Regions from separate parts of the Janthinobacterium sp. GW823-FHT03B06 genome, predicted to be linked through region 1. Evidence: riboswitches for the same ligand, from Rfam matches in the RefSeq annotation. Region 1 holds a riboswitch; the other holds the start of a gene.
What was found. Region 1 has a riboswitch for thiamine pyrophosphate ahead of AC1RBA_RS06955 (TonB-dependent siderophore receptor). Riboswitches for the same ligand answer to the same signal wherever they lie in the genome.
Positions count from the first base shown of each region.

Region 2: linked by a shared signal. The riboswitch ahead of thiC (phosphomethylpyrimidine synthase ThiC) and the one ahead of AC1RBA_RS06955 (TonB-dependent siderophore receptor) in region 1 are both predicted to bind thiamine pyrophosphate.

Region 1 is NZ_JBXAJE010000002.1:224,127-239,814, forward strand. It holds gene AC1RBA_RS06910 (chemotaxis protein CheW) at 1-106, opposite strand, end outside; gene arfB (alternative ribosome rescue aminoacyl-tRNA hydrolase ArfB) at 300-698, shown strand; gene AC1RBA_RS06920 (flagellar assembly protein A) at 702-2,561, opposite strand; gene AC1RBA_RS06925 (hypothetical protein) at 2,831-3,220, opposite strand; gene ompR (osmolarity response regulator transcription factor OmpR) at 3,484-4,185, shown strand; gene AC1RBA_RS06935 (sensor histidine kinase) at 4,199-5,557, shown strand; gene AC1RBA_RS06940 (Imm26 family immunity protein) at 5,708-6,187, opposite strand; gene AC1RBA_RS06945 (ferritin family protein) at 6,281-6,586, opposite strand; gene AC1RBA_RS06950 (iron-containing alcohol dehydrogenase) at 6,729-7,886, shown strand; TPP riboswitch at 7,954-8,051, shown strand; gene AC1RBA_RS06955 (TonB-dependent siderophore receptor) at 8,137-10,284, shown strand; gene AC1RBA_RS06960 (alpha/beta hydrolase family protein) at 10,297-12,393, shown strand; gene AC1RBA_RS06965 (AAA family ATPase) at 12,390-12,926, opposite strand; gene pnuC (nicotinamide riboside transporter PnuC) at 12,926-13,537, opposite strand; gene AC1RBA_RS06975 (DUF2867 domain-containing protein) at 13,623-14,141, opposite strand; gene AC1RBA_RS06980 (TetR/AcrR family transcriptional regulator) at 14,209-14,859, shown strand; gene AC1RBA_RS06985 (hypothetical protein) at 14,931-15,332, shown strand; gene AC1RBA_RS06990 (hypothetical protein) at 15,336-15,688, opposite strand, start outside.
Region 2 is NZ_JBXAJE010000009.1:113,646-129,333, reverse strand. It holds gene AC1RBA_RS24525 (porin) at 1-466, shown strand, start outside; gene AC1RBA_RS24520 (putative bifunctional diguanylate cyclase/phosphodiesterase) at 474-2,570, opposite strand; gene AC1RBA_RS24515 (Crp/Fnr family transcriptional regulator) at 2,809-3,549, shown strand; gene AC1RBA_RS24510 (hybrid sensor histidine kinase/response regulator) at 3,645-5,504, shown strand; gene AC1RBA_RS24505 (response regulator) at 5,533-6,339, shown strand; gene AC1RBA_RS24500 (hypothetical protein) at 6,378-6,635, shown strand; TPP riboswitch at 6,744-6,859, shown strand; gene thiC (phosphomethylpyrimidine synthase ThiC) at 6,939-8,852, shown strand; gene thiS (sulfur carrier protein ThiS) at 8,873-9,076, shown strand; gene AC1RBA_RS24485 (thiazole synthase) at 9,234-10,028, shown strand; gene thiD (bifunctional hydroxymethylpyrimidine kinase/phosphomethylpyrimidine kinase) at 10,028-10,792, shown strand; gene thiE (thiamine phosphate synthase) at 10,802-11,425, shown strand; gene AC1RBA_RS24470 (ANTAR domain-containing response regulator) at 11,504-12,136, shown strand; gene AC1RBA_RS24465 (S-(hydroxymethyl)glutathione dehydrogenase/class III alcohol dehydrogenase) at 12,231-13,337, shown strand; gene AC1RBA_RS24460 (hypothetical protein) at 13,522-14,376, shown strand; gene AC1RBA_RS24455 (hypothetical protein) at 14,373-14,648, opposite strand; gene AC1RBA_RS24450 (UvrD-helicase domain-containing protein) at 14,758-15,688, shown strand, end outside.

The sequences.
Region 1 (15,688 bases):
GGCCGTATTCCAGGCCGCCCAGCCGAAAGCTCAAGTACTGCGTCAGGGATTGCGCGGTGCCGCGTTCCGCCGTCGCTGCGGCGCCAGGCGTGGTCGTGGGCTGCATGGTGTTCCTTTCATCCGGTAAGCGCTGCCAGGATGCGCAGTGGCGCAACGTTGGCCCATGCTAACCAGCATCCCCGCCTCCAGCGTTGAGAAACATCAACTTTCCCGGAAGACATCATCGACTGGCCGCCCGCCCTTGCGCCGGCGCAGCCATCTTCCCTTACAATACCCACATCACTCCCTACAGGCAGGCCATGCAACACCTCGTCAACCCCGCTGAAGTTGAATTTTCCGCCATCCGCGCCCAGGGCCCGGGCGGGCAGAACGTCAACAAGGTGTCCAGCGCCATCCATCTGCGCTTCCCCATCGCCGCCTCGTCGCTGCCGGAAGCGTACAAGGAACGGCTGCTGGCCCTGCGCGACAGCCGCATCAGCAAGGATGGCGTACTGGTGCTCAAGGCGCAGCAGTCGCGCAGCCAGGAGCAGAACAAGGAAGAAGCCTTGCGCCGGCTGCAGGAAATCATCGACAGCGTCACGTTCCTGCCCGCCGTGCGGCGCGCCACCAAGCCCACGCGCAGCTCGCAGCGGCGCCGCCTCGACAGCAAGAGCACGCACAGCGTCCTCAAGCAGTCGCGCGGCAAGGTCACGGATTAAACGCTAGGGCGGTGGCGCATACGTCCACTCCAGGCTGCCCGTGCTGTCCGCGAACACGGCTTGCGTGGCCGGCGTGGCGCTGCGCAGCAAGGCCTTGATCTCTTTCGGCGGCCGGTCGTAGACCTTGGCCGGCCCGGGCGGCACGACCAGGGCGCGCACCGTCGTTTCTCCATCGACCAGGCCCAGGCTGCAGCGCGACTGGCCAGCCGTCGCCTGCCGCTCCTGGCGCAGCTGCGCCACCAAGGACAGCATTTGCGCCTGCAGAATTTCCGACTGCTTGACTTCCACGCGCAGCCGCGCCACTTCCTTCAGGACGGGAGCGATGCGCGCGGCCAGCTTGTCGTATTGCAGCTGTTGCGCCGGCTGCAGCTGCAATTCGCCGCGCCGCAGCTGGCCCGCCAGGGTCAGGTAGTTGCGCACTTCCGGCAACTGCGCGATGGCATCAATTTCCTGCTGGCGCTTGTGCTGCACCTGCTGGTACTGCGCGGCCTTGGCCAGACTCTCGGCGATCTGTTGCTCCAGGGCGCTCAAATCGGGCACGAGGGGAAATAGCAGCATTTCCACCTGCTTGCGCGGGCCAGCGCTGCCGATGCGGATGGTGCGCGCCGCCACGGCGCAGCCTTCGGCCAGTTCGATGACGACCTCGTCGGCGATGATCTCGCAATTGCTGGCGCTGTCGATCACCACGCGCGTGCCGGCGATGACACAGCTTTCGGCGCGCTTCACATGCACTTCGCCGCTGAGTGCCTGCAGCACGGAACCGGAAGCGACGCCCTCGACGCGCACGTCGCCGTGTTCATTGAACGCCGTGCCGCCCACCAGGTTGCGCTGCAACAAGATCAGTCCGCCATGCGAGTGCAAATGGCCATACACGTCGCCATGGATGGTGATGTCGCTGCCGTCGAGCTGACGCTGCTCCTGCACGTCGCCATATTCCTCGTAGGCGGCGCGCAGCTTCAGATTGCCCGTGGTGCGGCTGCTGACGCCTTCGCGGCTGACGATCTTGTTCTCGATGGAGATCTTGCCGCCCTCATCGACATTCACGTAACCAGCCTGGGTTGCCACGACGAAATCGCCATCGCTGAAATGTTCGACCGCCGTGCCCGGCCCCGCCACTGTGGCCAGGTCCAGCGCCAGCGGCGCGGGCGGCGGCAGGGCCTTGCCGGCCAGGTCATAGCCGGGCAAGCCGGGCGCACCTGGCAGCAGACGCAGCAGGCGCGCGTGTTTTTTGACTTGCGGAAAGCGGTTCTTGAAGCTGAGCAAATCGAGGCGGCCATCGGAGCGTTCGCGCGGCGCATCGTCGCGGTGGATGCCTTGCGACACCTCCACCAGTTGGGCGTCGCGCCCCGGCTGCGGCGGCAGCACCCGCGCCACCGTGATGCGCTCGGCCTTGCCGCTGGCGAGAACGGCGCGCACGGCCACACTATCGATGCCGTAGTGCACACCCTTGCACCACAGGTCAGCCACCAGCTCGTCAAACTCGCGGCGCACAGGCACCTGGCCATCGGCGTCAGGAAGCAATGCTTCAAAGTAAAACTCGGCGCTGTCGCCGTGGATCTTGACCTGTTTATACAGGGCGCGGCGCTGGGGTGAAAATGGCGACACGCGCACGGCGATGCGCAGCAAGGCGTCACCCTTGGGCGCGGCGCGGGGCGTGGGGGCATGGAACAGGGTCAGCAGGAACAAACCGTAATCGAGGCCAGCCAGCAACTGCCCCGACTGGAACAGCTGGTCGACGGCGGCGCGCAGCTGCGCCGGCGCCAGCGACAGGTCCAGGAACACGCCCCCGTCGCGCTGGACCAGGCCGTACGGCAGGCCGCCTGCGAGGGCCGCATCAGGAACGGGTGTGTCGTCGTCGCTCACCACTTGCCTCCCCCTGCAACACATTCAGAGAATTGTCTCAGTGCGCTACAACAATATCACGGGGCGTGGCGGTATGCCGGATTAGCATAATCCTGGCGCAACAAACAGGGGAATGAAAAATGGAGATGGATGTTTCAGGTAAAGTCACGACATCTGGCAAGACCGTAGCGAGCGGAAGTGAATTGTGGCCGAGAAGCGGAACTGTACTTTAGTACAGTGAGCATCGCAGGCCACAAGTCGCGACGCGCAGTAGGTATTGCCGGATGTCATCAACGACGCGGCGGATTCGAGTAAATATCCTGGCCCACTTCGTTGATCTGGCGGCGCAGGTCGCGGCGCTCGTCGGGCGTCATGCGGCCCGTGCGGCGTGAGGCGTCCGCGCCCTCGTTGGCGCGGCGCTGCTCTTCGGCGCGGGTGTCGAAACTGCGTGCGTCACGCTGTTCGCGCAGTCGCGTATCATTGCTATTGCTGCGCTGTACCTGTTCATACCGCTGGGCCTGCATTTGCTGCTGGTCGTCACGGCGTGGCGGCGGCTGGTTTTGCGCCAGCGCCAAGCTGGCGGCAAACACGGAACAAACGGCAAATGCGGACAGCACAGTCGTACGTGCGGCAATAGCTGCGCTGGGAGCGGCGTGAATTTTTTTAGTAAAGATATTCATTGAGTTCCTCTTCCGCGATGCCGTATAAACTAAAGCTGATTTCCACTGTGGCCCCAGTGTATGATGCTTTACACGGTGCAGTAAGAGTAATTGGGTAAAGTTTGTAACACTTTGTAATGGGTCGCCACAGCCCCTTGCCGACGCCGCGCGAGGCGTTACTATAGCAACTAATATAAGATAACACGACACCCTAAATGACCACAACCTCCACTACCGGCAGCAATACAACAACGCAATCGATCCATGGCCACCAGGCAAAAATCATGGTGGTCGATGACGATGTGCGCCTGCGCGACCTGCTGCGGCGCTACCTGACCGAACAGGGCTTCAATGTCTTCACGGCAGAGAGCGCGACGGCCATGAACAAGCTGTGGCTGCGCGAACGCTACGACCTGCTGGTGCTCGACCTGATGCTGCCGGGCGAAGACGGCCTGTCGATCTGCCGCCGCCTGCGCGGCGCGGGCGACCAGACGCCGATCATCATGCTGACGGCCAAGGGCGAGGACGTGGACCGCATCGTGGGCCTGGAAATGGGCGCCGACGACTACCTGCCGAAACCATTCAATCCGCGCGAACTGGTGGCCCGCATCGGCGCCGTGCTGCGCCGCAAGGGTCCCGATGAAATCCCGGGCGCGCCGTCGGAAACGCCGCAAACCTTCGAGTTCGGCGACTTCGTGCTGGACCTGGGCACGCGCACCTTGAAAAAGAACGGCGAAACGGTGCCGCTGACCACGGGCGAATTTTCCGTATTGAAAGTGTTTGCCCGCCATGCGCGCCAGCCGCTGTCGCGCGAAAAACTGATGGAACTGGCGCGCGGACGCGAATACGAAGTGTTCGACCGCAGCCTGGACGTGCAGATTTCGCGCCTGCGCAAACTGATCGAACCCGATCCGTCGAGCCCGCTCTTCATCCAGACCGTGTGGGGCCTCGGCTACGTCTTCATCCCGGACGGACAGCCGCGCTGATCGCTGGCGAGGCATGATGAAGCTTGTTCCCGATATCAGCCTGGCGCGGCTGAAAAGCGGCCTGTTCTGGCGCACCTTTTTGCTGCTCGGCACCTTGACCACGGTCAGCATGATCACCTGGATCGGCATGATTTCCGTCATCCAGCGCGAGCCGCAGGCGCAGCAGATTTCCGCCCAGATCATTTCCGTCGTCACCATCACGCATGCGGCACTGACGCACTCGGCGCCCGAGTTGCGCCGCGAGCTGCTGTTCGACCTCGTCAGCAACGAAGGCATCCGCATCTTCTCGCTGGAAGAGGACGACCGCATCGAGCCGCCGCCCGACAATTACCTGATGCCCGAGATCGAGGCGCTGGTGAAGGCCAAACTGGGCAAGGACACGCGCTTTTCCGCGCGCGTCAACGGCGTGGCCGGCTTCTGGGTCAGCTTCAAGATCGACGACGACGAATACTGGCTGATGCTGGACCGCGAGCGCCTGCGCGGCCTCACGGGCTTCCAGTGGCTGGGCTGGGCCAGCCTGGTATCGCTGCTGTCGCTGTTGGGCGCGGCCATCATTTCCAGCCTGATCAATCTGCCGCTGTCGCGTCTGACGGCGGCCGCGCGCGACATCGCCAAGGGCAAGCAGCCGGCGCCGCTGCCGGAAAAAGGGCCGATCGAAATCATCGAGGCGAACCGCAGCTTCAACCAGATGGTCGATGATCTGAAACAGGTGGAATCGGACCGCGCCGTGATTCTGGCCGGCATTTCGCACGACTTGCGCACGCCGCTGGCGCGCATGCAGCTGGAAGTGGAAATGGCCAACCTGTCGGACGAGGCGCGCGAAGGCATCCAGTCCGATATCGGGCAGATGGACGCCATCATCGGCCAGTTCCTCGACTACGCCAAGCCGACGGAAGCGTCGAGCTTTACCGACGTCGACCTCAGCGGTTTGCTCCACGATATGACGCGCGAAGCGATGCGCCTGTCGGACGTGAAGCTCAACGCCACTATCGCCGATGGCGCGCATGCGATGGGCAACCCCACCGACTTGCGCCGCGTGCTGAACAACCTGATCGAGAATGCGCGCCGCTATGGCAAGACGCCGGGCAGCGACGTGACGGAAATCGACATCGCCTGCCAGGTGCGCACCAGCCACGGCGCGAAAAAGGTCATCATCGAGGTACAGGACCACGGCACGGGCGTGCCGGCGGAAAAGATCGAGCAGCTGATGAAGCCGTTCACCCGCCTCGACACGGCGCGCGGACAAGCCAACGGCGCTGGCCTTGGCCTGGCCATCGTCGACCGCGTGCTGCTGCGCCACGGCGCCGAATTGCAGGTGCGCAACCGCGAAGGCGGCGGCCTGGCGTTTCAGATCAGCTTGCCGGCGGCATAAGCGGCGTAGGTCGGATTAGCGAGGCCTTGCCTCGCGTAATCCGACAACATTGTTGACCTGGGCCGCTGGTGGTGTCGGCTTACGCGCTTTGCGCTAAGCCGACCTACGCCGTCCGATGCAGGTTCCGGCACCAAGGCCGCCCGGCAGCCATCAAGCCGACGCCTGCTCCTGCGCCAACAATTTACTCATCAACAATTCCGTCGCCCCGTAGCCGTACAGGGAATCGCTTTCCATGCCCGGCGTGTCGAAGGGGATAGATTCCTCGCGGTTCAGCTTGGCAGGATCGGCGTCCGCATAGCTGGCGCGCCAGGCGCGCTGCAAGGATTCATTGCGGCGGATAAAGGCCGGCATGGGCCAGGCATCGCGCTCCCAGTGGAGGCTGTCGCCCAGCAGGGGCCAGCGTTCGTTGAGCAGGGCCATGTCGCCCGTGCGCAGGCGGCGCACGGCCTGTTCCGGCCGCAAGCCTTCCAGCTCTTCCAGTGTGGGCAAAGTGTCGCGCTTCGGCCCGAACATATACGCCAGCATGATGCGCCCGGCAGGCGCCCTGCGCGCCACCACGCCGACGGCATAACCGCCGCCCGGCAGGGGCACGGCAAACCAGCTGCCTTCTCGGTATGGTAATGATTTCATTTCTGCAGACTCCCCCAAAATCGTGTTCGGGGCACAGTCTACGCGAAGCAAAGGTTAAATGGCGCATGGTACACCACAACAACAAACCAATAGTTACAATATTTTCTCGTCATAGTGATACTGGGCAACAATTGGCCCCGCCTTGAACAGCGCTTCCTTCATGGCCGTATCGAGGCGCGCGTCGCGGCGGCGCATCCATTCGAGCAGCATGGCCGCTTCCTTGCGGCTCGTGTCGCCCGCATGCGCCAGCACGCGGCGCAGTTCCGGGTCCGTGCACGCCTCGAAGCGCTGGCTGTTCAAGTCCAGCGCCTGCAGCGCGGCGATGGTGGCGCCGATGGCGCGGTGCATGTCGAGCGCGGTGGCCGGCAAGCCGGATTCTTCCAGTGGGACGGTGGTCATGCGCATTCCTTTTCGCGTGGTGGTGACATCGGCTGCATTCTCCACCGCGCCGACGAAAAGCTCAAGCGTCCACAACACGATTTCACCCGTTCGGCCATAATCATGCCTCAGCAACAGCCTACACCTCGGCAGCGGGAGCCCCATGTTCAATTTCGATTTTTACAATCCGACGCAAATCCTCTTCGGCCAGGGCCAGATCGCCGCCATCGCCGGCCTGATCCCGCCGCAGGCCCGAGTGCTCATGACGTATGGCGGCGGCAGCATCAAGCAGAACGGCGTCTACGATGAAGTCAAGGCGGCACTGGCCGGCCACACGGTACTGGAATTTGCCGGCATCGAACCCAATCCCAGCTATGAAACCCTGATGCAGGCCGTGGCCATGGTGAAAAGCGAGCGCATCGATTTCCTGCTGGCCGTCGGCGGCGGCTCCGTGGTCGATGGCACCAAGTTCATCGCCGCCGCCGCCCTGCATGAAGGCGAGGCATGGGACATCCTGGCCAAAGGCGGCAAGATCGTCGAGGCCGCCCTGCCCTTCGGCACGGTGCTCACCTTGCCGGCCACGGGTTCCGAAATGAATGGCTCGGCCGTGATCACGCGCAAGGCCACGCAGGAAAAGCGCTCGTTCATGAGCCGCAAGGTGTATCCGAAATTCTCCGTGCTGGACCCGTCGAAAACGTTCACCTTGCCGCTGCGCCAGGTGGGCAACGGTGTCGTCGACGCGTTTGCGCATGTGATGGAACAGTACCTGACCTACCCCGTGAACGCGTCCGTGCAAGACCGCTTCGCGGAAGGGATTTTATTGACCCTGATCGAGGAAGGCCCGAAAGCCCTGTCGCACCCGGACGACTACGACGTACGCGCCAACGTGATGTGGAGCGCCACCCTGGCCTTGAACGGCCTGATCGGCGTAGGCGTGCCGCAGGACTGGTCCACGCACGCCATCGGCCACGAATTGACGGCCCTGTACGAGCTCGACCATGCGCAGACCCTGGCCATCATCCTGCCCAGCATGCTGCGCGTGCGCAAGCAGGCCAAGCGCGCCAAGCTGCTGCAATACGCGGCCCGCGTGTGGGGCCTCGATGGCGGCGACGAGGACGGCCGCATCGAGGCGGCCATCGCGCGCACGGAATTCTTCTTCCGCCACATGGGCGTCAAGACGCGCCTGGCCGACTACGGTCTGAACCACGCGAGCGTGGACGCCGTCGTGTCCGCCCTGGAAGCGCACGGCATGACGACGCTGGGCGAACAGCGCGAAGTGACGCCCGCCGTCAGCCGCAAGGTGCTCGAACTCAGTTTGTAGATTCGCGTCACAGTGTTGTAAAACGGTCAGCCGGGTGGGACAGCTGGCCGTGCTTCATGCTAAGCTGTCATTTCGCTAGGGGTCCTGGAGCAGTCATCCGGGTGAGAGATACCCTTCGTACCTGATCTGGATAATGCCAGCGAAGGAAAGCGCAAAGTACCTCCCTCCTTTGATAGCTCCTGCGTTGGCGCCAGCCGAACAAGCAGCCTGCCGTGCTCTTTCCCGAGACGGCTTGAACCACGAGCACTCTATGTCCACACCGAATTTATCCGTTTCTGTATTGACCCTGGCCATCCTGCACGCGTTTGCCGCGCCTGCCCTGGCCGCAAATGACGCCGTCGAAGCCGCCGAGCCGCAGGCCCAGAATATGGCCGAAGTCGTCGTCACGGCCAGCAAGGCGCCGGCCGCCAAGCGCGCCTCCGTGGGCGGTTTCAGCGACGCGCCGCTGCTGCAGACGCCCGCGTCCGTCACCGTCATTTCGCAGAAAGACATGCAGGACTTGCAAATTCGCAACCTCAGCGATGCCGTCAAGCTCGACGCCAGCATCAACGATGCCTACAACGCCGTCGGCTATGCGGAACAGTTCACGATCCGCGGTTTCAAGCTCGACAACAATTCCAGCTACCGCAAGGATGGCGTGGCCATTCCTGGCGACACGCAAATTCCGCTGGAAAACAAGGAACGCATCGAAGTGCTGAAAGGCCTGGCCGGCTTGCAGGCGGGCGTGGCCGCGCCGGGCGGCGTGATCGACTTCATCGTCAAGCGCCCCACCGCCGCGCCGCTGCGCACGGTCACCGTGGAAGCGCGTGAGCGGGGCACCCTGTACGGCGCCATCGACCTGGGCGGCCGCCTGGAAGACACGCGCTTCGGCTACCGCGTCAACGTGGCGGCCGAGCGTCTGCGCTCCTACATCAAGGGCGCGGACGGCAACCGCAAGTTCATTTCCGGCGCCTTCGACTGGCAAATCTCGCCGCAAGCGCTGCTGCAGCTCGACGCCGACTACCAGGACAAGGCGCAGGCGACGGCGCCCGGCTTCCAGCTGCTGAATAACACGACCTTGCCGACCGGCATCAGCGCCGACGCCATGCTCAACCTGCAGCCGTGGACGCGCCCCGTGGAAACCGTCACCAGCAATATCGGCCTGCGCTTCCAGTACGCGTTCAATGACGACTGGCGCGCCACCCTGTCGGCCAACCAGCACTCGTTCAAGCGCGACGACTACACGGCCTTCCCGTATGGCTGCAGCGGACAGGACCTGTACCCCGGCTTCTGCGGCAATGGCGATTACGACGTGTACGACTACCGCAGCCTGGGCGAGACGAAAAAACCGCTGAGCGCGCAAGCCATGATCCAGGGCAAGTTCGCCACCGGCTCCCTGCGCCATGAACTCACGGCCGGCGTCTCGACCTTCCGCCGCAAGGACCGTGCCGGCCTGTATGTGTACGACTGGGTCGGCGTGAGCAACATCTACCAGCCGCAGATCGTCGGCACGTCGCCCGGCGTCACGGGTCCCGTGCGCCTGGTGCGCAAGGATACGGAAAACTCCGTCTTCGTGCAGGATATCGTCAGCCTGGCGCCGAACTGGAAACTGCATGGCGGCTTGCGCCATATCAATGTCGATGGCTACCAGTACGTGCTGAAGGCCGACACGGAAATCCGCGCCAAGCACGATTTCCTGCTGCCGAATGTATCGCTCGTCTACACCCCGCTCGACAATGTGTCCGTGTATGCGGCCTATTCGCAGGGCATGGAACATGGCGGCACGGCCGACCGCAAGGCGATGAATGCCAATGAAGAACTGTCACCGAGCCGCTCGAAGCAGATCGAACTCGGCGCCAAGATGGATGTGACGCCGGACTTCATGCTGGCGGCCAGCCTGTTCCAGATCCGCAAAGGCCTGGAATTCCAGAACACGGCCGGCTACTTCGTGCGCGAAGGCCAGGCCCAGCACCGCGGCCTGGAATTGTCGGCCCAGGGCAAGGCAAGCGCCAACCTGAGCCTGGGCGCTTCCGTGACGGCCCTGAACAGCCAGCAGTCAGGCACGGGCAATGCCGACCTCGACGGCAAGCGTGTACCCAACGTGCCCGCCTTCAAGGCGGCCGTGCATGCGGACTACGCCGTGCAACAGGTGGCGGGCTTGAGCGTGAACGGCAGCTGGGAATATGCGGGCAAAAAAGCGTTTGAGTACAACAACACGACCTTCGTGCCGTCGTACCACGTGTTCAACCTGGGCGCCGCTTACGCCACGCGCATCGCCGGCACGCGCGCCGTGCTGCGCGCCGCCGTCAACAACGTGGCCGACAAGTTCTACTGGCGCGACGTGACGCCGGAATCGGACGGCTATCTGTACCCGGGCGCCAGCCGCACCTTCAAGGTGTCGGCGCAGTTCGATTTTTAATTTCTGTAAAGATTGATCCAGGGCGCAAGAGACCTGGCACGGGCACGACGGCGAGGATGGCGAGGAAGCTGGAAATATTTCCTAATAGGAATTGATTTTATTGCTACAATAAATATCATTATTTGCAACTACCCACCCTTGCCGATGCCTACATTGCCACGCGCCTTGCCCTTACTCGTCGCCGTCCTGTTCCCGACTTTGGCGGCCAGCGCTGCCTGGTCGGCAGAGCGACTCATCCCCATCGAACACTTCACCAAGCGCGATGCCGTCAGTAAGCTGCGGCTTTCGCCAGATGGCAAGCATTTGGCCGTGACGGTGCAAGTTCCCCAGGGTGAACGCATGGTTCCCACCATCGGGATCTACAGCCTGCCCGAGATGCAACTGGTCGGCACGCTGCGCCTGCGTATCTTTGAAGTGCCGATGAGCTACTTCTGGCTGAACAACCGGCGCCTCGTCATGCGCAAGGGCGAGGAACAAGGCTCCCTCGAAAAGCCCATGTCGACGGGAGAAATCCTCGCCTTTGACCTCGACGGCAACAAGCAGGAATATTTGTATGGCTATGAAATGTTTCGCTCATCAAGCCGCGGACAGTATCAGGATGATTATGGCTACGCCTATATCAATACCATTCCCCGGCCGCGCACGGGCCATGTCTTTCTGTCCGCCCAGGACTGGGATCGCGACCGCTCGATGCTGTATGACGTGGACAGCAAACAGGGCGTGCGCAAGCTGATCGCCAATATTGCTGCGCCGCGGCTGAGTTACATCTTGCAGAATAATCAGGTGCCACGTTTTGCCTATGGCTGGAACGACGAGCTCACTCCCATCTTGTATCGCTATGACGATGCCAGCAGCGAATGGCGTCTGCATACGATGCAGAAAGGCAGGAATTTCATTCCATTCCAGTTCACGCCGGACGACAGCGCGTTTTTCGCCTTTCAGAACAACGATAACGGCCCGTATTCGCTGATACGTCAAGAACTTGCCAGCGGCAAACAAACTGTCCTGGCGCAGGATGCCGTCGGCGACGTCAGAACTGCCATGCTGGCGCCCGACGACACGCCATTTGCCGTCGTCATCGACATCGGCAGGCCACGCACCGTGTACGTCGATCCTGCCAGCGATAGCGCCAGACTGCACCAGCAATTGAGCGCCTCGTTTCCGGACGATCATGTCCAGTTCATCAATTTCACGGACGATGGCGCCACCTTGCTGTTTGCCGTTTCCAACGACCGCGATCCGGGCAGCTATTACCTGTATCACAAAGCCAGCAACAAGGCCGACCTGCTGTATGCGACCATGGCCGACATCGATCCGGAACAGATGGCCCCGCGCCGGCCGATTGCCTTCAAGGCACGTGACGGACTGGACCTGCATGGCTACCTGACCATGCCGAAGCATGCTCCCGGCGTCAAGCTGCCTCTGGTGGTGATGCCCCATGGCGGCCCGCACGGCATCGCCGACACCTGGTATTTCGATAGCGACGCCCAATTCCTTGCCAGCCGCGGCTATGCGGTGCTGCAGGTAAACTACCGTGGCTCCGATGGTCGCGGCGAGCGGTTCCGGCGCGCCGGCTATCGCCAATGGGGTACGCTGATCCAGGATGACATCCTCGACGGCCTCGCGGCCGTACTGGCGCAGGGTGAAGTCGATGCCAGCCGCGTCTGTTCGTATGGCGCCAGCTTCGGCGCGTATGCGGCCATGATGCTGCCTGTCCGTGCGCCTGGCGCCTTCAAATGCGCGATTGGCTATGCCGGCGCGTATGAACTGAAGCTGCTGCAGGACGCCCCCATGACGCGCCGCCTCAAGTATGTGCGGCGCGAGTTCCAGGACTATCTGGGCGAGGATACACGCGAACTCGATGCCATTTCACCGAGCCAGCAAGCGCAGCGGATCAAGGTGCCGGTGTTGCTCATCCATGGCGACAAGGATGAGACCACGCCGCCCGTGCAGGCCGAGCTGATGCGCAAGGCGCTGATTGCCGCCAATAACGCGCCCGAATGGATGATGGTGGAAGACGAGGGGCATGGCTTTTACAAGACGCGCAACGCCACCGCGATGTATCGGAAACTGGAAGCATTCCTGCACCAGCATATTGGCAGGCCTTAACGCTGCAGGACTGCCGCAGCCCTCGCCATCCAGCCGTCAACCTGCTTCAAGCGCTGCGCGAGTGGACCGTTGACCAGCAGGTAGGCGATGCCGCGCGCGTCCAGCTCGTCGAGCAGATAGCGGTAGATCAGCTGGCGCACGGCTTCCGATTCGCGCTGCAAACCGTCTGGCGTCCAGGGGCTGTCGGGAGCAGTCACGATGGTCGCGTGGTATTGATGGCCGGCGGCCAGCGCCGCCAGCGGCGCATCGGCGCCATTGAAATAATGGCGGCTGTAGACCGCCGTCATCAAGGGCGTCGTGTCGCAGAACAGGAAGTGACGGGCTTGCGCAGCGGCCGCGTCTTCGCGTTCAACTTGCGTACGCGCAATCCCATACTGGTCTTCCGCCACAGGCACCCTGCCCTGCGTGGCGACGAATTCACGTAAATACTCAGGCACCCAGACGGTGCCGTAGCGCTCGGCCAGGGCCGCCGCCAGGGTCGACTTGCCCGACGATTCCGCGCCCAGGATGGCCACGCGCACGCAGCGGCCCATCACTTGAGGACCATTGCATCGGGCGCGGCTGGCGCCGCTTTTTTCCACGCCAGCAAGCCGATCGTGGCCATGACGACAAACACGGCATACAGGATGGCCGTCAGGGTCAGGTCCTTGTGCAGGTACAGCCACACGTACAGCACGTCGACGACGATCCAGACGATCCAGTTTTCCAGCTTCTTGCGCGACAGCAGGAATTGCCCCACCAGGCTGCCTGCCGTGAGGAAACCATCCGCGTGAGGCACGTCCGTGTCGGTCGAAGTCAGCAGCCAGGCCAGCAGCACAAAGCCCGCCAGCCACGCCAGGGCGCTGCCCAGCCAGCCGCGCATGCCCAGCCGCGTGACGGGCAAGGTCTTGCCGCCGCTGGCCGGATGCAGCCACTGGTACCAGCCCCAGAACGAGACGCTGATGAACAGCAGTTGCAAGGCCATGTCGCCATACAGGCGCGATTCGAAAAACACGAAACCGTAGGCGGCCGAGGAAATGATGGCGAACAGCCACGCCCAGTGATTCTGGCGGATGTTCAGCGCAACGGTTGTCAGTGCCAGGACAAAGGAAATCAGTTCAAGCGGCGTGGTGGCAAAACCCAGCAGGAGAAGCGTATCGTTCATGGGAATCGTGATGAGGCTGGTGGTGCAGTATGCAATACCGGCCATGAATAAGCAAGATTGCCCTTGCCGTCCGCCCCTCCCCGCCTCAGGAGAAGCCCGCCCTGGCGGCGCGCGCCAGCGAATGCCGCACGATCAGCTTGTGAAACGGCCGGATCAGCATGATATAGGCACGCCCCACCCGGTTATGGCAATGCACGACGCTGGAGACGGTCACGTTGCCATGGCGGCCCGCGTCGCGGTTGCGCAGCACCGACAGGCGGAAATCGAGGTGGCTGTCATCCTCGCCCAGGATGATCTCGTCGTCGCTGACGGCATAGATGCGGAAGATGCCGATGCGCTTGCCGGGCCGCGCTTCCATCTGTTTTGCCGTCCGGATGCCGAAACGCGCCACGATGGCATCGCGCAGCACCATCAGCTTGCGCGCCCAGCCCGGCTGCTTGCCCAGCAGCTGGCGCGCCAGGCTCTGCATGTCCATCTGGCGCGCCTGCGCGGTGGGCAAATCGACGGCGTAGGCGTCGGCCAGGTTGCTGCCGGGATACAGCGGGGCGATGCTGGCGCCTGGCGGCAAGTCCACGGTGCGGACGGCAATGTTCATCTCATGCATGTGCTCTCCATGTTTTCAGTGATAACATGCCCATCATACACGACAATGTGAACAGCGATAACATCGAATGACAACAACGAGCACCTACCATCACGGCAACTTGCGCGACACCCTGGTCGCCACCGTCATCGCGCAACTGGCGCAGCAGCATGACGCCGCCCTCTCGCTGCGCGAACTGGCGCGCACGGTGGGCGTCTCGGTCGCCGCCGTGTACCGCCACTTTCCCAGCAAGGAAGCCCTGCTGGCCGAGGTGGCGGCGGCCGGCTTCGCCAGCCTGATACAGAAATGGGAAACGCAGCTGCCGCCGCCGGGCAGCCTGCCGGCCGAACAGCGCTTTCAATTGCTGGGCCAGCAATACATCGAATTCGCCCTGGCTGCGCCGGCCCACTACCGGCTGATGTTCGAGCACCAGGACGTGCGCCAGTTCCCCGCCCTGCAGGAAGCGGCGCAGGCGTGCTTCCAGTACGTGCTGCAGACGGCAGGCGCCGCCGTGCGCGAAGCGGGCCTCGATCCCCGCTGGGACAAGGCCGCCGCCAGCGCCGGCTGGTCGCTGGGCCACGGCTACGTGATGCTGCTGCTCAGCGGCCGCCTGGCGATGGCGGACGGCGGCGACGCGCTGTCGCCGGCCATGGTGCCGCGCTTTTTTCAATTGCCGGTGGAGGCGCTGCGGCAGGCGCCGCCGTCAGGAGCTTTTGACTCATGCACAACATCTCGATAGACACGCTCTCCGTCATCGCCAGGCAATGACTTGCCGTCACGTGCCTGCAACGCTTTTGCCGGCGCTTTGATGTGGATCATCCTGCCCTGTCCGCGTTCGCCGCTCACGTGTGGAAAGTGGCGCAGGTCGGGCCAGAGGATTTTGCCGCCTGGGAACGGGGCTTCGCTTCCCTGGCTGTGACGGGCATGGGCGATCCCTGGCCGGAAGACGTGCGTGCGCCACTGCCCGGGCACCTGCTGGGCACGCTGGAAGCACTGGCGCAGCATGTGCTGGAAACGAGCGCCTGTACCTGGCATGGCGATGACCTTGCGGCCAGCAGGCGCCAGCTGGAAGCCGTCTTTGACATCTGCGTCCGGCATGACGTCGCCGTGCCGCAGCTTGGGCACTATGCGCAGCACGATGCGGCGCTGCGCGGCGGCTGGGGGCCGGCGCTCACGGACGAAGAAGTCAGGGCGTGGCAAGCCCTGATATAGCGCTCACGCCAGAAAGTCTTGGCGCACCTGTTCGAGCAGGCGCTCCTCTTCATCCGTATCGGCATCGATTTGCGTGACCACGGTCCAGAACGGCGCGCACGTCTTGATCTGCTCGAAAGCACGGCTCGTTTCCAGCCGCACCATGGTTTTCCTGAGGCTGTGCAGATAGCCTTCCTCGATGGCGCAGAGCAGCTCGTCATCAGCGACGTCGATCAGCTCGCTCAACGCGCCTTCGATCCTTGCGTGGCCCTCTTCCCATAGTTGCCCGATTTCCGGCACATCGGCTTCCATGCACTCGTTCGACCAGTCCGGAGGATAGTAATCACGCGCCCTGTTACCGGGATCGGTGTCAAAGC
Region 2 (15,688 bases), on a different contig from region 1:
CTTGCGCCTGGCGCGCCAGAGCCGTGCGGGCGAGCCGGGTAAGGCCGACGCGAACAACACGATTCTGGCCGGTAACTACAACTTCGGCGTGGCCACGGCGTTTGCCGGCTATGGCCGCAACACGGGCGAGGGCAGCACCATGTTCTTCGCGGAAAACCCATATGGCGCGGCGCAGGCGCCCACCGCGTCGAACGACAGCCGCGACGCCATCGTTGGCGTCTCCGTGCCGCTGGGCGCGACGACTTTGCTGGCCTCGTATGTGCGCAAGGATGACCGCGACAGCGCCAACCGCGATGCGCAGCAGCTGGCCATCGGCGCCACGTACGCCTTGTCCAAGCGCAGCAAGGTGTATCTTGCCTACGCGCATATCCGCAACCGCAACGACGCCGCCTACATGGTGGGCAATGCCACGGAAGTGGGCACGGGCAACCGCGCCTTCAACGTCGGCTTGCGCCACGCGTTTTAACGCCTGGTCAACCCATCGCCAGGGCCGGCAACATGCTGCCTTGGCGTAATAATGCTTCGAAGGCGGGCGCGGCCAGGGGGCGGCTGAACAGATAGCCCTGCATCTGGTCGCAGCCATGCTGGCGCAGGAAGGCCAGCTGCTGCGCCGTTTCCACGCCTTCGGCGATCACTTTCAGGCGCAGACTGTGCGCCAGCGAAATAATGGCGCGCACGATGGCCGCATCGTCGTCGCTGTGCGTGATGTCGCTGACGAAGGTTTTGTCGATCTTTAATACATCGATGGGGAAGTGGCGCAGGTAGGCCAGGCTGGAATAGCCGGTGCCGAAGTCGTCGATGGACAGTTGCACGCCCAGCGCCTTCAGGTTGGCCATGATGGCGGTGGCTTGCTCCACGTTATGCATGACCATGCTTTCCGTTAATTCCAGTTCCAGATGGGCGGCGTCGAGACCTGTCTCGGCCAGCGCCTGTGCCACAGCGTGCAGCAGATTTCTTTGCTTGAATTGTCGTGCCGACAGGTTCACGGCCAGGCGCAGCGGACCATGGCCTGCCAGCTGCCAGGCGCGTGTCTGGGCGCACGCCGTGCGCAGGACCCAGTCGCCGATGGGCGTGATCAAGCCCATTTCCTCGGCAAGGCCGATGAAGCTGGCAGGTGGAATACGCCCCAGTTGCGGATGTTGCCAGCGCAGCAGCGCTTCCATGCCCACCACCGCGCCGCTGGCCAGATCCAGCTGGGGCTGGTATTCGAGGTGAAACTGCCCGCGTTCCAGGGCGTGGCGCAATTCGCTCTCGAGTCCCAGTTGTTCCAGGGTGCCTGAATTCATGCCCGAGGCATAGAATTGCCAGTGGCCCCGTCCCTGTTCCTTGGCGCGGTACATGGCGATGTCGGCGTGCTTGATCAAGGTGTCGGCATTCTGGCCATCGTCGGGATACACGGCCACGCCCATGCAGCAGCTGAGAAAAAATTCATATTCGCCCAGTTGCAGCGGCTGCGCCACGGCGTCCTGGATGCGCTGCAGGATGGCGGCGCCCGGTTCGCCAGCGCCATGCTGTGGCAACAGCAGCACGAATTCGTCGCCGCCCAGGCGTGCCACCGTGTCGACTTCACGCGTGGCGTCGCGCAGGCGCTCGGCCACGTTTTTCAGCACCAGGTCGCCCGCATCGTGGCCCAGGGTGTCGTTGACGAATTTAAAGCGGTCGAGATCGATGAACACCACCCACAGGGGCTGGCCGCTGCGCCGCGTCACGGCCATCGCCTGTTCCAGCCGTTCGCGCAGCAGGGCGCGGTTGGCCAGCCCCGTCAGGATATCGTGCCGGGCCTGGAATTCCAGTTCCTGCTCGAAGCGCATGACGGTGCTGATGTCGTATTGCGCCACGACAAAGTGGCTGACGGCGCCATCGCCATCGTCGCGCACGGGCGCGACGAACAGCTCGCTCCAATAAGTGCTGCCATCCTTGCGGAAATTGCGCACGATGGCCTTGCCTTCGCGCTGTTCGCGCAGTGCGGCCGTAATCTGATGCATGTCTTGCCGCCCCTGCTCCGGACCCTGCAAGTCTTCCAGGCGCTGGCCGATGACTTCGCCGGCCGCATAGCCGGTGATGCGCTCGAAGGCGGGATTGACGTATTCGATCAGGTAGCCGGGTGCGTCGGCGCTGCACAGGATGATGGCGTTGGCCGACACTTCGATGATGCGTTCGCGCAAACGCAGCGACTTTTCATTGCGCATGCGCGCCGCGATGTCTTCGGACAGGCGCAAATTGGCAAACTGCAGCGCCGCCGTGCGTTCGCCCGTGATGCGGGCAATCACGAAATTGCGCGACACCAGCTGGTATACATAGGCCGTTGCCAGCAGGCTCGACAGCAGTCCGCCCAGCAGCACATACAGCGAACCGCGATGGTTGGCATCGGGCGCCATGCCTTTGGCCGGCAGCAGGGCCGCGCCCAGCGTATGCCCGCTGGCGTAGTACTGCAGCAACAGCTTGCTGCTTTCCGACTCGATCTGGCGTGCCGAGGCGTAGCACAGGGCCGTCAGGCACAGCCCGACCGTCAGGGTGATCAGGGCCGAGATGGAGACGGAAATGGAGATACGTTTGAAGAATGATTGCATGATGGCGTCCGGTAGCAGCGCCGGCGCCGATCCATGATCCGGCAGCTCTGGCAGTGACTGACTGTAGGGCGGCAGGCGCCGCAGGGTCCGTTCGCTGGCGAACGGACAAGCATGCTTGCAAGAAATATAGTCGGGCCACTGTGCAGGCGCTGTGTTACGCTGCTGCATATGGCGCCCCTCGTTCGGACGTCTTTCACTTCTCTCCCTAGCTGACGACTGGAAACCAGGAAAACTGCCCATGTCGAGTCCGCATGCCCAGCTGCACAACCCGAATCAAAACCATTTACTCGCCGCCATGCTCGACGCCGATTTCGCGCGCCTGGCTCCCCATCTGGAGCAAGTCTCCATGCTGCTGGGCGATGTGATCTACGACTCGGGCGACAAGCTGCAGTATGTATACTTCCCCACCACGGCCATCGTTTCCATCCATTACCTGCTGGAAAACGGCGGCTCGTCCGAGATCGCCGGCGTCGGCAACGAGGGCATCGTGGGCGTGTCGCTGTTCATGGGCGGCAACTCGACACCGAGCCGCGCCGTCGTGCAGACAGGCGGCGTCGGCTACCGGCTCAAGGCCCACCTGCTGATGGAAGAGTTCGACCGCGCCGGCCCCGTCATGCGTTTGCTGCTGCGTTATACGCAAGCGCTGATCACGCAAATGTCGCAAACGGCCGTGTGCAACCGCCACCATACGGTGGAGCAGCAGCTGTGCCGCTGGCTGCTGCTGACCATGGACCGCCTGCCGAACCGCGAGCTGACCATGACGCAGGAACTCATCGCCAACATGCTGGGCGTGCGCCGCGAAGGCGTCACGGAAGCGGCGGGGCGATTGCAGACGCGCGGCTTCATCAGCTACCGGCGTGGCCATATCTCCGTGCTGGACCGCGCCGGCCTCGAAGGCCATGTGTGCGAATGCTATGGCGTCGTGAAGAAGGAATTCACGCGCCTGCTGTCGGACGTGCGCCAGCGCCAAGGCCGCTAAACGCCGCATTTCCCTCTCTTTTATTATTGTCCTAGCCCAGGCTACCTATGTACTCAGTTGAAAATCACCCTACTCGCGCCCCTTCGCGCTGGCCCATGACATTGGCATTCTCGTTCAGCGCCATCGTATTGGTGGTCATCGGCGTGCTGGCCTGGCGCGCGCCGCCTTTTGATGCGGCGATCCTGATCGAGGCCCTGGTATGCCTGCTGTTGCTGATGCTGGTGGCGCTGTACCGGCGCACGGTGTCGGCCAGCCTGCCGCGCCAGCTGCTCAAGGCGGGCGCCTTGCAGGATGCGATTTTCAACAGCGCCAATTTCTCGTGCATCGCCACCGATGCGCAGGGCGTGATCCAGATCTTCAACGTGGGCGCCGAACGCATGCTCGGCTACGCAGCCAGCGACGTGGTCGACAAACTGACGCCGGCCGGTATTTCCGACGCGCAAGAAATCGTCACCCGCGCCGCCGCCCTCAGCGCCGAGCTCGACACCGTCATCACGCCGGGCGTGGAAGCGCTCGTGTTCAAGGCCACGCGCGGCATCGAAGACATCTATGAGCTGACCCACATCCGCAAGGATGGCAGCCGCTTCCCCGCCATCGTCTCCGTGACGGCCTTGCGCGACGCGCAGAGCAAGGTCATCGGCTATCTGCTGATCGGCACCGACAACACGGTGCGCAAGCAGGTCGAGGCGGAACAGGCGCTGCTGGACCAGCGCCTGCGCGAACAGCAGGCGTACACGCGCTCGCTGGTCGAGACCAATAATGCCGAGTTGAAAAAGGCGCGACTGGTGGCGGAAAAGGCCAACCGCGCCAAGTCCGAATTCCTGTCGAGCATGAGCCATGAATTGCGCACGCCCTTGAATGCCGTGCTGGGCTTTGCCCAGCTCATGGCGTCCGACGTGCCGCCGCCCAGCCCGCCGCAGCAGCGTTCGATCGAGCAAATCCTCAAGGGCGGCTGGTACCTGTTGCGCTTGATTAATGAAATTCTCGACCTGGCCATGATCGAATCGGGCAAGGTCACCCTGTCCCAGGAAGCGATGTCGCTGCTCGACGTGCTGCAGGATTGCCAGGCCATGATCGCGCCGCAGGCGGAAAAGCGCGGCATCCGCATGCATTTCCCCCGCTGCGGCAAGGCGTTCTATGTGCATGCGGACCGCACGCGCGTGAAACAGGTGATGATCAACCTGCTGTCGAACGCCATCAAGTACAACCAGGGCGGCGGCGCCGTCACCGTCGAATGCAGCCGGCATGGCGAGCGCGTGCGCGTGAGCGTGCGCGACAGCGGCGCCGGCCTCGACGCGGCCCAGGTGGCGCAGCTGTTCCAGCCGTTTAATCGCCTGGGACAGGAAAACAGCACGGAAGAGGGCACGGGCATCGGCCTGGTCGTCACCAAGCAACTGGTCGAATTGATGGGCGGCACCATCGGCGTCGACAGCACCGTCGGCGTGGGCACCACGTTCTGGTTCGAGCTGGCCGCCAGCAGCGCACCGGAACTGGTGCTGGGCGACGGCGATGCGCTGCCGCAGGTGCAGGAACCGCAGGAAAGCCAGCGCACTTTGCTGTACGTGGAAGACAATCCCGCCAACCTGGCGCTGGTCGAGCAATTGATCGCCCGCCGCAGCGACTTGAAACTGCTGACGGCCATCGATGCGCATCTGGGCATCGACCTGGCGCGCACCTACCAGCCCGACGTGATCTTGATGGATATCAACCTGCCCGGCATCAGCGGCTATGGCGCGCTGCATATCCTGCATGATGATCCCCTCACCAGCCACATCCCCGTCATGGCCTTGTCGGCCAATGCCGTGCCGCGCGACATCGAGAAAGGCTTGCAAGCGGGCTTCTTCCGCTATCTCACCAAGCCGATCAAGGTGGTCGAATTCATGGATGCGCTCGATGTAGCCCTGCACCATGCAGCCGCGCACGGCCTGGCCGACGACACTCACGCAATACGCTAATTCAGCAATCAATTTTAGGAATACCGCCATGCTTCAAGCCACCGAGATCCTGAACGCCAGCATCCTCATCGTCGATGACCAGGAGGCCAACGTCATGCTGCTCGAACAGGTGCTGCGCAATGCCGGCTACACGCGCATCACGTCCACCATGGACCCGCAAGCCGTGCGCGCGCTGCATCAGCAGCACCGCTACGACCTGATCCTGCTCGACTTGCAGATGCCGGAAATGGATGGCTTCGAAGTCATGGAAGGCTTGCGCGACCTCGAGGCGGGCAGCTACCTGCCCGTGCTGGTGATCACGGCCCAGCCCGGCCACAAGCTGCGCGCCCTGCAAGCGGGCGCCAAGGATTTCGTCAGCAAGCCCTTCGACCTGGTGGAAGTCAAGACGCGCATCCACAACATGCTGGAAGTGCGCTTGCTGTACCAGAAGCTGGCCGAATACAACAAGTCGCTGGAACAGATGGTGGAAGACCGCACGGCGGAGCTGCGCGAAAGCGAAGCGCGCTTTCAGCGTTTCACGGAACTGTCGTCCGACTGGTACTGGGAACAGGATGCGCAGGGCAATTTGACGCGCTTTTCCGGCCCCGTGGCCGAGATGCTGGGCATCGGCAGCGAGGAAGAGCCGCAGCGCTGGAATGCCGCCGAGCGCGCCTTGCTCGACGCAAAAATTGCCGCGCGCGAACCGTTTCTCGACTTCATCTACAGCCGCGCCAACCTCGACGGCAGCACGCAGTACCTGCAGGTCAGCGGCGAACCGATGTTCGACAATGGCAGCCGCTTCATCGGCTACCGCGGCATCGGCCTCGATGTCACGGAGCGCTTGCGGGGAGCGTGATTTATACTTGGTGTTATTGATATTGACCAGGAAAAATCATGACTGACAAATCACCACCGCAATACTGGTTCCCCGCCAAGACCTATGGCTGGGGCTGGGGCTTGCCCATCACCTGGCAGGGCTGGCTGGTGTTCCTGGCCGCGCTGGCGCTGTTCGCCTGCGGCGCCTTCCTGTTCCCGCCGCAAACCATGCTCGTCGGCTACATCGTGTATGAAGTGGCCATCGTCGCCGTGCTCATTTTCATCTGCCAGCTGAAGGGCGAACCGACCGCCTGGCGCTGGGGCAAGAAGAAATAATCGTGACGCCATCTGCTGCATTGCAGCAGATGCGCAAAGACGACACCTGCAAGAAATCATCTGGCCACGCGGCGCGAACCGCGTATAATTGGCTCGCTGCCGCAAGGCGGCAAACGCTAGGGGTCCTGCCTTTCGCTGTGGAAACACAGTGCAAGCGCGGGTGAGAAATACCCTCCGAACCTGATCTGGATAATGCCAGCGAAGGGAAGCTTTAGGATGAACGCACCCCGCCTTTCCGCGTGCGTAATTCCGAACCTCCTTAGCTGGCTCCAGGCTTAAAAATAGTCTAGCCAAGGAGCCAAAATGAACGCCAACCCGAAATTCCTCTCCGCCACCGCCACGGTCGACGAAGCCGCCATCGCGCCGCTGCCCAATTCGCGCAAGATCTACGTGCAGGGCAGCCGCCCCGACATCCGCGTACCCATGCGCGAGATCAGCCAGTCCGACACGGAAGCATCGTTCGGCGGCGAAAAGAATCCGCCGATCTACGTCTACGATACCTCCGGCCCGTACACGGACCCGGACGTGCGGATCGACATCCGCTCGGGCCTCGATACGCCGCGCCTGCCATGGATCATGGAGCGGGCCGATACGGAAGAGTTGCCCGGCCCCACTTCCGACTACGGCATCGCCCGCCTGGCGGACCCGAAGCTGGCCGAGCTGCGTTTCAATCTGCACCGCAAGCCGCGCCGCGCCATTGCCGGCAAGAATGTTACACAGATGCATTACGCGCGCCAGGGCATCATCACGCCGGAAATGGAATTCGTCGCCATCCGCGAAAACATGCGCCGCCAGGAATATCTGCGTGAACTGAAAGCTTCCGGCCCCATGGGCGAGCGCCTGGCCGACCTGATGGGCCGCCAGCACCCGGGCCAGTCCTTCGGCGCCAGCATCCCGGCCGAGATCACGCCGGAATTCGTGCGCGAGGAAATCGCCCGCGGCCGCGCCATCATTCCCGCCAACATCAACCACCCGGAAGTCGAGCCGATGATCATCGGCCGCAATTTCCTCGTGAAAATCAACGCCAACATCGGCAATTCCGCCGTCACCTCGTCGATCGGCGAGGAAGTGGAAAAGATGACCTGGGCCATCCGCTGGGGCGGCGATAACGTGATGGACTTGTCTACCGGCAAGCATATCCACGAAACGCGCGAATGGATCGTGCGCAACAGCCCCGTGCCCATCGGCACCGTGCCCATTTACCAGGCCTTAGAAAAGGTCAACGGCAAGGCCGAGGATCTGACGTGGGAAATCTTCCGCGACACTTTGATCGAGCAGGCCGAGCAGGGCGTCGACTACTTCACCATCCACGCGGGCGTGCTGCTGCGCTACGTTCCGATGACGGCCAAGCGCCTGACGGGCATCGTTTCGCGCGGCGGCTCCATCATGGCCAAATGGTGCCTGGCGCACCACCAGGAATCGTTCCTGTACACGCATTTCGAAGAAATCTGCGAAATCATGAAGGCGTATGACGTGTCGTTCTCGCTGGGCGACGGCTTGCGTCCCGGTTCCATCTACGACGCCAACGACGAGGCGCAGCTGGGCGAATTGAAGACCCTGGGCGAGCTGACGCAGGTTGCCTGGAAGCACGACGTGCAAGTGATGATCGAGGGCCCGGGCCACGTGCCCATGCAACTCATTAAAGAAAACATGGACTTGCAGTTGGAGCAGTGCGGCGAAGCGCCGTTCTACACCCTGGGGCCGCTGACGACGGACATCGCGCCCGGCTACGACCACATCACTTCGGGCATCGGCGCGGCCATGATCGGCTGGTATGGCACGGCCATGCTGTGCTACGTGACGCCGAAGGAACACCTGGGCTTGCCCAACAAGGCGGACGTCAAGGACGGCATCATCACGTACAAGATCGCGGCGCATGCGGCCGACCTGGCGAAAGGCCATCCGGGCGCGCAGATCCGCGACAACGCGCTGTCGAAAGCCCGCTTCGAATTCCGCTGGGACGACCAGTTCAACATCGGCCTGGACCCGGACAAGGCGCGCGAATTCCACGATGAAACCTTGCCCAAGGATTCAGCCAAGGTGGCGCATTTCTGCTCCATGTGCGGCCCCCATTTCTGTTCGATGAAGATCACGCAGGAAGTGCGCGAATACGCGGCCGGTATGGGCATCGCGGAAGACAAGGCGCTCCAGCAGGGCATGGAAATCAAGGCCATCGAGTTCATCAAGAACGGCGCCGAGCTGTACCGCAAGGTCTGAAGGAGAGCGTGATGCCTGCATTGATATCCATCACGCTCAACGGCGCACCGCACCAGGTGCCGCCGGGGCAGACACTCGATCAATTGATTGCCGCGCTGTCGCTGGAAAACCAGGCGCTGGCGCTGGCCGTCAACCGCAACGTCGTGCCGCGCAAGGCGTGGCCAGGACAGGTCTTGCAAACGCAAGACCAAGTGGAAATTGTACGCGCCATTGGCGGTGGCTGAAAACGTCCAAGCAAACCTACTGCGCGTCGTGCTTTGCGGCCTGTGATGCTCACCGGCTCGGCGCCCCCGTGCTCTAGCACGGTTGCGCGTCTCGGCCACAAATCATCGCCGCTCGCTACGGTTTTCTTCGGACGTTTAAAAACTTAAGGAAAAGCACATGAATACCGCAACACATGACGACCTGCTGACCATCGCAGGCAAGCAATACCAATCGCGCTTGCTGGTGGGCAGCGGCAAGTACAAGGACTTGCCGCAGACGCGCGAAGCGACGGATGCGGCCGAGGCGCAGATCATCACGGTGGCGATCCGCCGCGTGAATATCGGGCAAGACCCGAACGCGCCCAGCCTGCTCGACTTCGTGCCGCCGGACCAGTACACGATACTCCCGAACACGGCCGGCTGCTACAACGCGAAAGACGCCGTCTACACCCTGCAGCTGGCGCGCGAACTGCTGGGCGGGCGCAACCTGGTCAAGCTCGAGGTGCTGGGCGATGAAAAGACCCTGTTCCCGCACATGCCGGAAACGTTGATTGCGGCCGAAGCGCTGGTCAAAGATGGTTTTGACGTGATGGTCTACTGCAGCGATGACCCCATCCAGGCGAAGATTCTGGAAGAGATCGGCTGCGTGGCCGTCATGCCGCTGGCCTCGCTGATCGGCTCGGGCATGGGCATCCTGAACCCGTGGAATTTGTCGCTCATCATCGACCAGGCGAAAGTGCCCGTGCTCGTCGATGCGGGCGTGGGCACGGCGTCGGATGCGGCCATTGCCATGGAACTCGGTTGCGATGGCGTGCTGATGAACACGGCCATTGCCGGCGCGCGCGATCCCGTGCGCATGGCGCGTGCCATGAAGCTGGCCGTGCGGGCCGGGCGCGAAGCGTTTCTGGCGGGACGCATGCCCCGCAAATTTGCCGCTTCCCCATCGTCGCCGATGGCGGGCCGCCTGACGTGATGGTGCCGATGCACCGCACCGTGCTCGTGTTTGCCGGCGCCGACCCGTCCGGCGGCGCCGGCATCGCCGCCGATATTGTCGCGATTGCGGCGCAGGGCGCGCATGCCTTGCCCGTGATCACGGCGCTGACGGTGCAGGACAACGACAGGGTCTTCGGCGTGCAGCCGGTGGCGCCGGAATGGCTGCGCCGGCAGGCGCTGGCGCTGATCGACAAGATGGTAATCAGCGCCGTGAAAATCGGCATCCCGGGCAGCGCCGCGAATGCGGCCGTCATCGCGCAGCTGATCGCGCAATTGCGCCAAAGCCGGCCGGACTTGCCCGTGGTGCTCGATCCCGTGCTGGCCAGCGGCCATGGCGACGTGCTCAGCCGGGATGATGCCGTGCTGGCGCTGGCACCCTTGTTGCCGGTGACTACCGTGATCGTACCGAACGGGCCCGAAGCGCTGGCCCTCGGTGGCGAAGCAGCGTTGCGCGCACAAGGCTGTGGCCACGTGCTGGTGACGGGCGGCCACGGCGAGGGCCAGACGATCATCAACCGCTGGTTTGACGCCGCTGGCGCGGAGCGCGAATGGTGCTGGCCGCGCCTGCCCGGAGAATTTCACGGCAGCGGCTGCACCCTGGCCTCGGCCATCGCGGCGCGCCTGGCGCTGGGACAGGCATTGCCTGAAGCGCTGGATCTGGCGCAAAGCTATTGCCATGCGGCCCTGGCCGGCGCGTATGCGATTGCGCCAGGTCAGCTTATGCCGCAACGATTCATTCAATAAGGAAACATCATGCGTGGACTGTATCTGGTTACCCCGAATTGGGACGACACCGACCGCCTGCTCGACGTGAGCGAGCAAGCCTTGCAGGAAGGCGTGGCCCTGCTGCAATACCGCCACAAGAGCGCCGAGGCGCAGCAGCGGCGCGAGCAGGCGGGCGCCTTGCTGGCCCTGGCCCGCAAGTATGGCGTGCCCTTTATCATCAACGATTTTATCGAACTGTGCGAAGAGCTCGACGCCGATGGCGTGCACGTGGGCGGCCTGGACGCGTCCGTGGCGCAGGTGCGCGCCCGCCTGGGCAAGGACAAGATCGTCGGCGCTTCCTGCTATGGCGACATGGCCCTGGCAAGGACGGCCGAGGCCGGCGGCGCCAGCTACGTGGCCTTCGGCGGCTTTTATCCTTCGCTGGTGAAAAAGTATCCGGTGACCACGCCCCTGGACATCGTGCTGCAGGCGAAACGCGAGATCGCCTTGCCCTGCGTGGTGATCGGCGGCATGACGCCGGAGAACGCGGCGCCGCTGGTGGCGCGCGGCGCCGACATGGTGGCGGCCATCAGCAGCGTCTTTAACAATGCATACGAGGCGGACGATGTGAATATTGCGGTGCAGCAATTCAATCAATTATTCGCGGCATGAGCATGGACATACGGGGCTGATTTGGGGCAATAATCGGCATATAATAAGAACATCATTCATTACCGAGGTTCCCCACCCATGAGTCAGCCAGCCGCCGCGAAACGCCTTATCCTGATCGTTGACGATGACCAGCTCCTGTTGGAATTCCTCGGCGAAGTCCTGCGCCATGCCGGCTACGAGACGGCCCTGGCCAATTCGGCCGAAGTGGCGCTGCAGCTGGTCGCCCAGCGCGAGCCGGACCTGGCTTTGCTCGACATCCACATGCCGGGCATGTCCGGCCTGGAACTGGCCAAGCGCCTGCATGGCGAGACGGGCGTGCCGTTCATGTTCCTGTCCGGCAGCGGTGACAGCGAATCGGGCAAGCAGGCAGCCGCCTATGGCGCCGTCGGCTACGTGGTCAAACCCGTCGACGAAGGCCGCTTGATGCCGGCGTTCGAAGCGGGCCTGGCCCGTGCCGATGAAATCCGCCAGTTGCGTCGCACCGAGCTGAACCTGAACGCGGCCCTGGCCGCCGGCCGCGAAACGAGCCTGGCCGTGGGTTTGCTGATGGGCAAGTTCCAGACGGACCGCAACACGGCGTTCGAAGTGCTGCGCGACCACGCCCGCTCCAGCCGCCGCAAGATCAATGAAATCGCCAGCCAGCTGCTGCTGGCCGAGGAAACCTTGAACGGCTTGCACGGCGCATTTTTGAACCGGGCAAAGACCAAGTAAGCGTATCCTCTCGCGCCCGCATGCCTGCCTTGCTATGATGTGGCGATACGGCGCGCTGGCGCGCCTGGTTCAACCATACACAGCAAGGACATACATGAAAACCAAAGCAGCGATTGCCTGGAAGGCGGGCGCCCCGCTGACCATCGAAGAAGTCGACCTGGCCGGCCCGCGCGAGGGCGAAGTACTGGTCGAGATCAAGGCCACGGGCATTTGCCACACCGATTACTACACCCTGTCGGGCGCCGACCCTGAAGGCATCTTCCCGTCCATCCTCGGCCATGAAGGCGCCGGCATCGTCGTCGACGTGGGCCCGGGCGTGAAAAGCCTGAAGAAGGATGACCACGTCATCCCCCTGTACACGCCGGAATGCCGCCAGTGCAAATTCTGCCTGTCGCAAAAGACCAACCTGTGCCAGTCGATCCGCTCGACCCAGGGCCGCGGCCTGATGCCGGACGCGACCTCGCGCTTCTCCATCGACGGCAAGCCCATCTTCCACTACATGGGCACCTCCACCTTTTCGAACTACATCGTCGTGCCGGAAATCGCGCTCGCAAAAATCCGCGAAGACGCACCGTTCGACAAGGTCTGCTACATCGGCTGCGGCGTCACCACCGGCGTGGGCGCCGTGCTGTTTACGGCCAAGGTCGAGGCGGGCGCGAATGTCGTCGTGTTCGGCCTGGGCGGCATCGGCCTGAACGTGATCCAGGCGGCGAAGATGGTCGGCGCCGATAAAATCATCGGCGTGGACATCAACCCGGCGCGCCAGGACATCGCGCGCAAGTTCGGCATGACGCATTTTGTCAACGCCAACGAAGTGGAAAACGTCGTCGACACCATCGTGCAGCTGACGGACGGCGGCGCCGACTACAGTTTTGAATGCATCGGCAACACCACCACCATGCGCCAGTCGCTCGAGTGCTGCCACAAGGGCTGGGGCCAGTCCATCATCATCGGCGTGGCGGCGGCCGGCCAGGAAATTTCCACGCGTCCATTCCAGCTGGTGACGGGGCGCGTGTGGAAAGGCTCCGCTTTCGGCGGCGCGCGCGGCCGCACGGACGTGCCGAAGATCGTCGACTGGTACATGGAAGGCAAGCTCAATATCGACGACTTGATCACGCACCGTCTGAAGCTCGACGACATCAACCAGGGTTTCGACCTGATGAAGAGCGGCGAATCGATCCGCTCCGTCGTGCTGTACTAATACATTACGCCGTACCACGGCGTTTTTGCGGAGGCTGCGGCCTCCGTTTTTTTTGCCCCGCGTGCCATCCATCGTCCGTGTCTGCCATCCAGGCAGGTCTTTTTGCAGCCTGTCGCACCGCGCTGGAGCCGTGCGCCATCCGCCGCTACAGTCGATGCTCCACTACTTTTGCGACGAGGCAGCCATGTCCACTTCCCACCGTTTGATCCTCAGTCTGGCCGGTATTGTGCTTGGCGGCAGCGCGCTGGCCGTGCAGCCGCCGCAGCCGCCCGCGCCACCGGCCGCACCGGCCGCGCCGAGCAAGCAGATCAATATTTCCATGGGCAGCGGCGATGGCTATGCGCTCGTCGACAGCAGCGAGGATAGCGTCACCATGGCCGGCACCGATGTCGACGGCCAGCAGATCAAGCAGCTGCAGCGTTCGCTCAAGGGACAGTTCCTGTGGTTCCGCGACCAGGGCAAGGGCTATGTGACGCAGGATGCCACGCTGCTGGCCCGCGTGCGCGACGCCTGGAAGCCGTCGCAAGATATGGGCTTTCAGATGAGCGGCCTGGGCAAGCAGATGAGCGAACATGGCAAGGCGATGGGCGAACTGGGCAGCAAGATGGGCGCCCATGGCGCGGCGCAGGCGAACGTCGGCGCGCGCGATGTGGCGCAACTGCAGGCGCTGGGCCGCCAGCAGCAGGAACTGGGCCGCAAGATGGGCGAGGCGGCACGCCGCCAGGCGCAGGCCACCACGGAGACGGCGCGCCGCGCGGCCGGACGCGAGGTGGAACGCCTGCAGCAGCAGATGGAAGATGCGCAGGACGCCATGGAAGAGGTCAACGACCGCATTGCCACCGCGCAAGAACGCGAGGCGGACAAGGTGGATGTGCTGTCGCGCCAGATGGATCAGCGCGGCAAGCCGATGGAAACCCTGGGCAAGCAGATGGAAGCGCTGGGACGCCAGCAGGAAAAAGCCACGAAGGCAGCCGACAAGGCCACGCGCCAGGTGATTGCCCAGGCGCTCAGCGAAGGCAAGGCCAAGCCGGTGCGCTAGACTTGGTTCCAGCTGGCGGCCACGGCCCGGTATTGCGCCGGCAGCTGCGCCCTGGCCTCGTCTTCGCTCGCATACACCTCATCCTGCAGCGTATCCCAGCGAGCGTCGCAGCTGAAACGGTAGACGCGCGCCTCGCCCGCATACTGGCACACGGCCAGGCCGTGGATGGCGATGGGGGCGGTGCCGGCTTCACTGGCGACGTGGCCGAAGGGCAAGTCGGACCAGGCCCAGGCCAGTACGCGGGCGCCGTCGAGGTGGGTGGGTGGTGTCATGGGGATACAGGCCGTTGTGTCGGGATGCCGATTGTAGCGCGCGTGGGTAAAATGGCGCGACCGCTGGACAAATGCACAGTATTTTTAGCCATGCCGGTATAATCACGGGATGCAAAATCTTCTTCACAACCTCAATCCCGAACAATTGGCTGCCGTCACCCTGCCGGCCCAGCATGCGCTGATCCTGGCCGGCGCCGGTTCGGGCAAGACCCGCGTGCTGACCACCCGCATCGCGTGGCTGATCCAGACCCAGCAGGTATCGCCGCCCGGCATCCTGGCCGTGACCTTTACGAATAAAGCCGCCAAGGAAATGCTCACGCGCCTGTCGGCCATGCTGCCGATCAACACGCGCGGCATGTGGATCGGCACCTTCCACGGCCTGTGCAACCGCTTGCTGCGCACGCATTACCGCGATGCGGCCTTGCCGCAAACGTTCCAGATCCTCGATTCCCAGGATCAGCTATCCGTGATCAAGCGCTTGTTGAAGGCGAACAACATTGATGATGAGAAATTCCCGCCGAAGACGGTGATGTATTTCATTAACAATGCCAAGGACCAGGGTTTGCGCGCCACGGACGTGGAAGCGTATGACGCGCACGAGCGCAAGATGGTCGAGCTTTACCAGTTGTACGACGACCAGTGCCAGCGCGAAGGCGTCGTCGATTTTGCGGAACTGTTGCTGCGCACGTATGAGTTGCTGAGCCGCAACCAACCGTTGCGCGAGCATTACCAGGCGCGTTTCCGCCACATTTTGGTGGACGAGTTCCAGGATACGAACAACCTGCAATACAACTGGTTGAAATTGCTGGCCGGCCACGGCAGCCGCGATGGCGGCGCCCTGTTTGCCGTCGGCGACGATGACCAGAGCATCTACGCGTTCCGCGGCGCGAATGTCGGCAACATGAGCGCCTTCGAGCACGAGTTCCAGGTGAAGAACTTGATCAAGCTGGAGCAGAACTACCGCTCGCACGGCCACATCCTCGACAGCGCCAACGTGTTGATCGCGAACAATAGCAAGCGCCTGGGCAAGAATTTGCGCA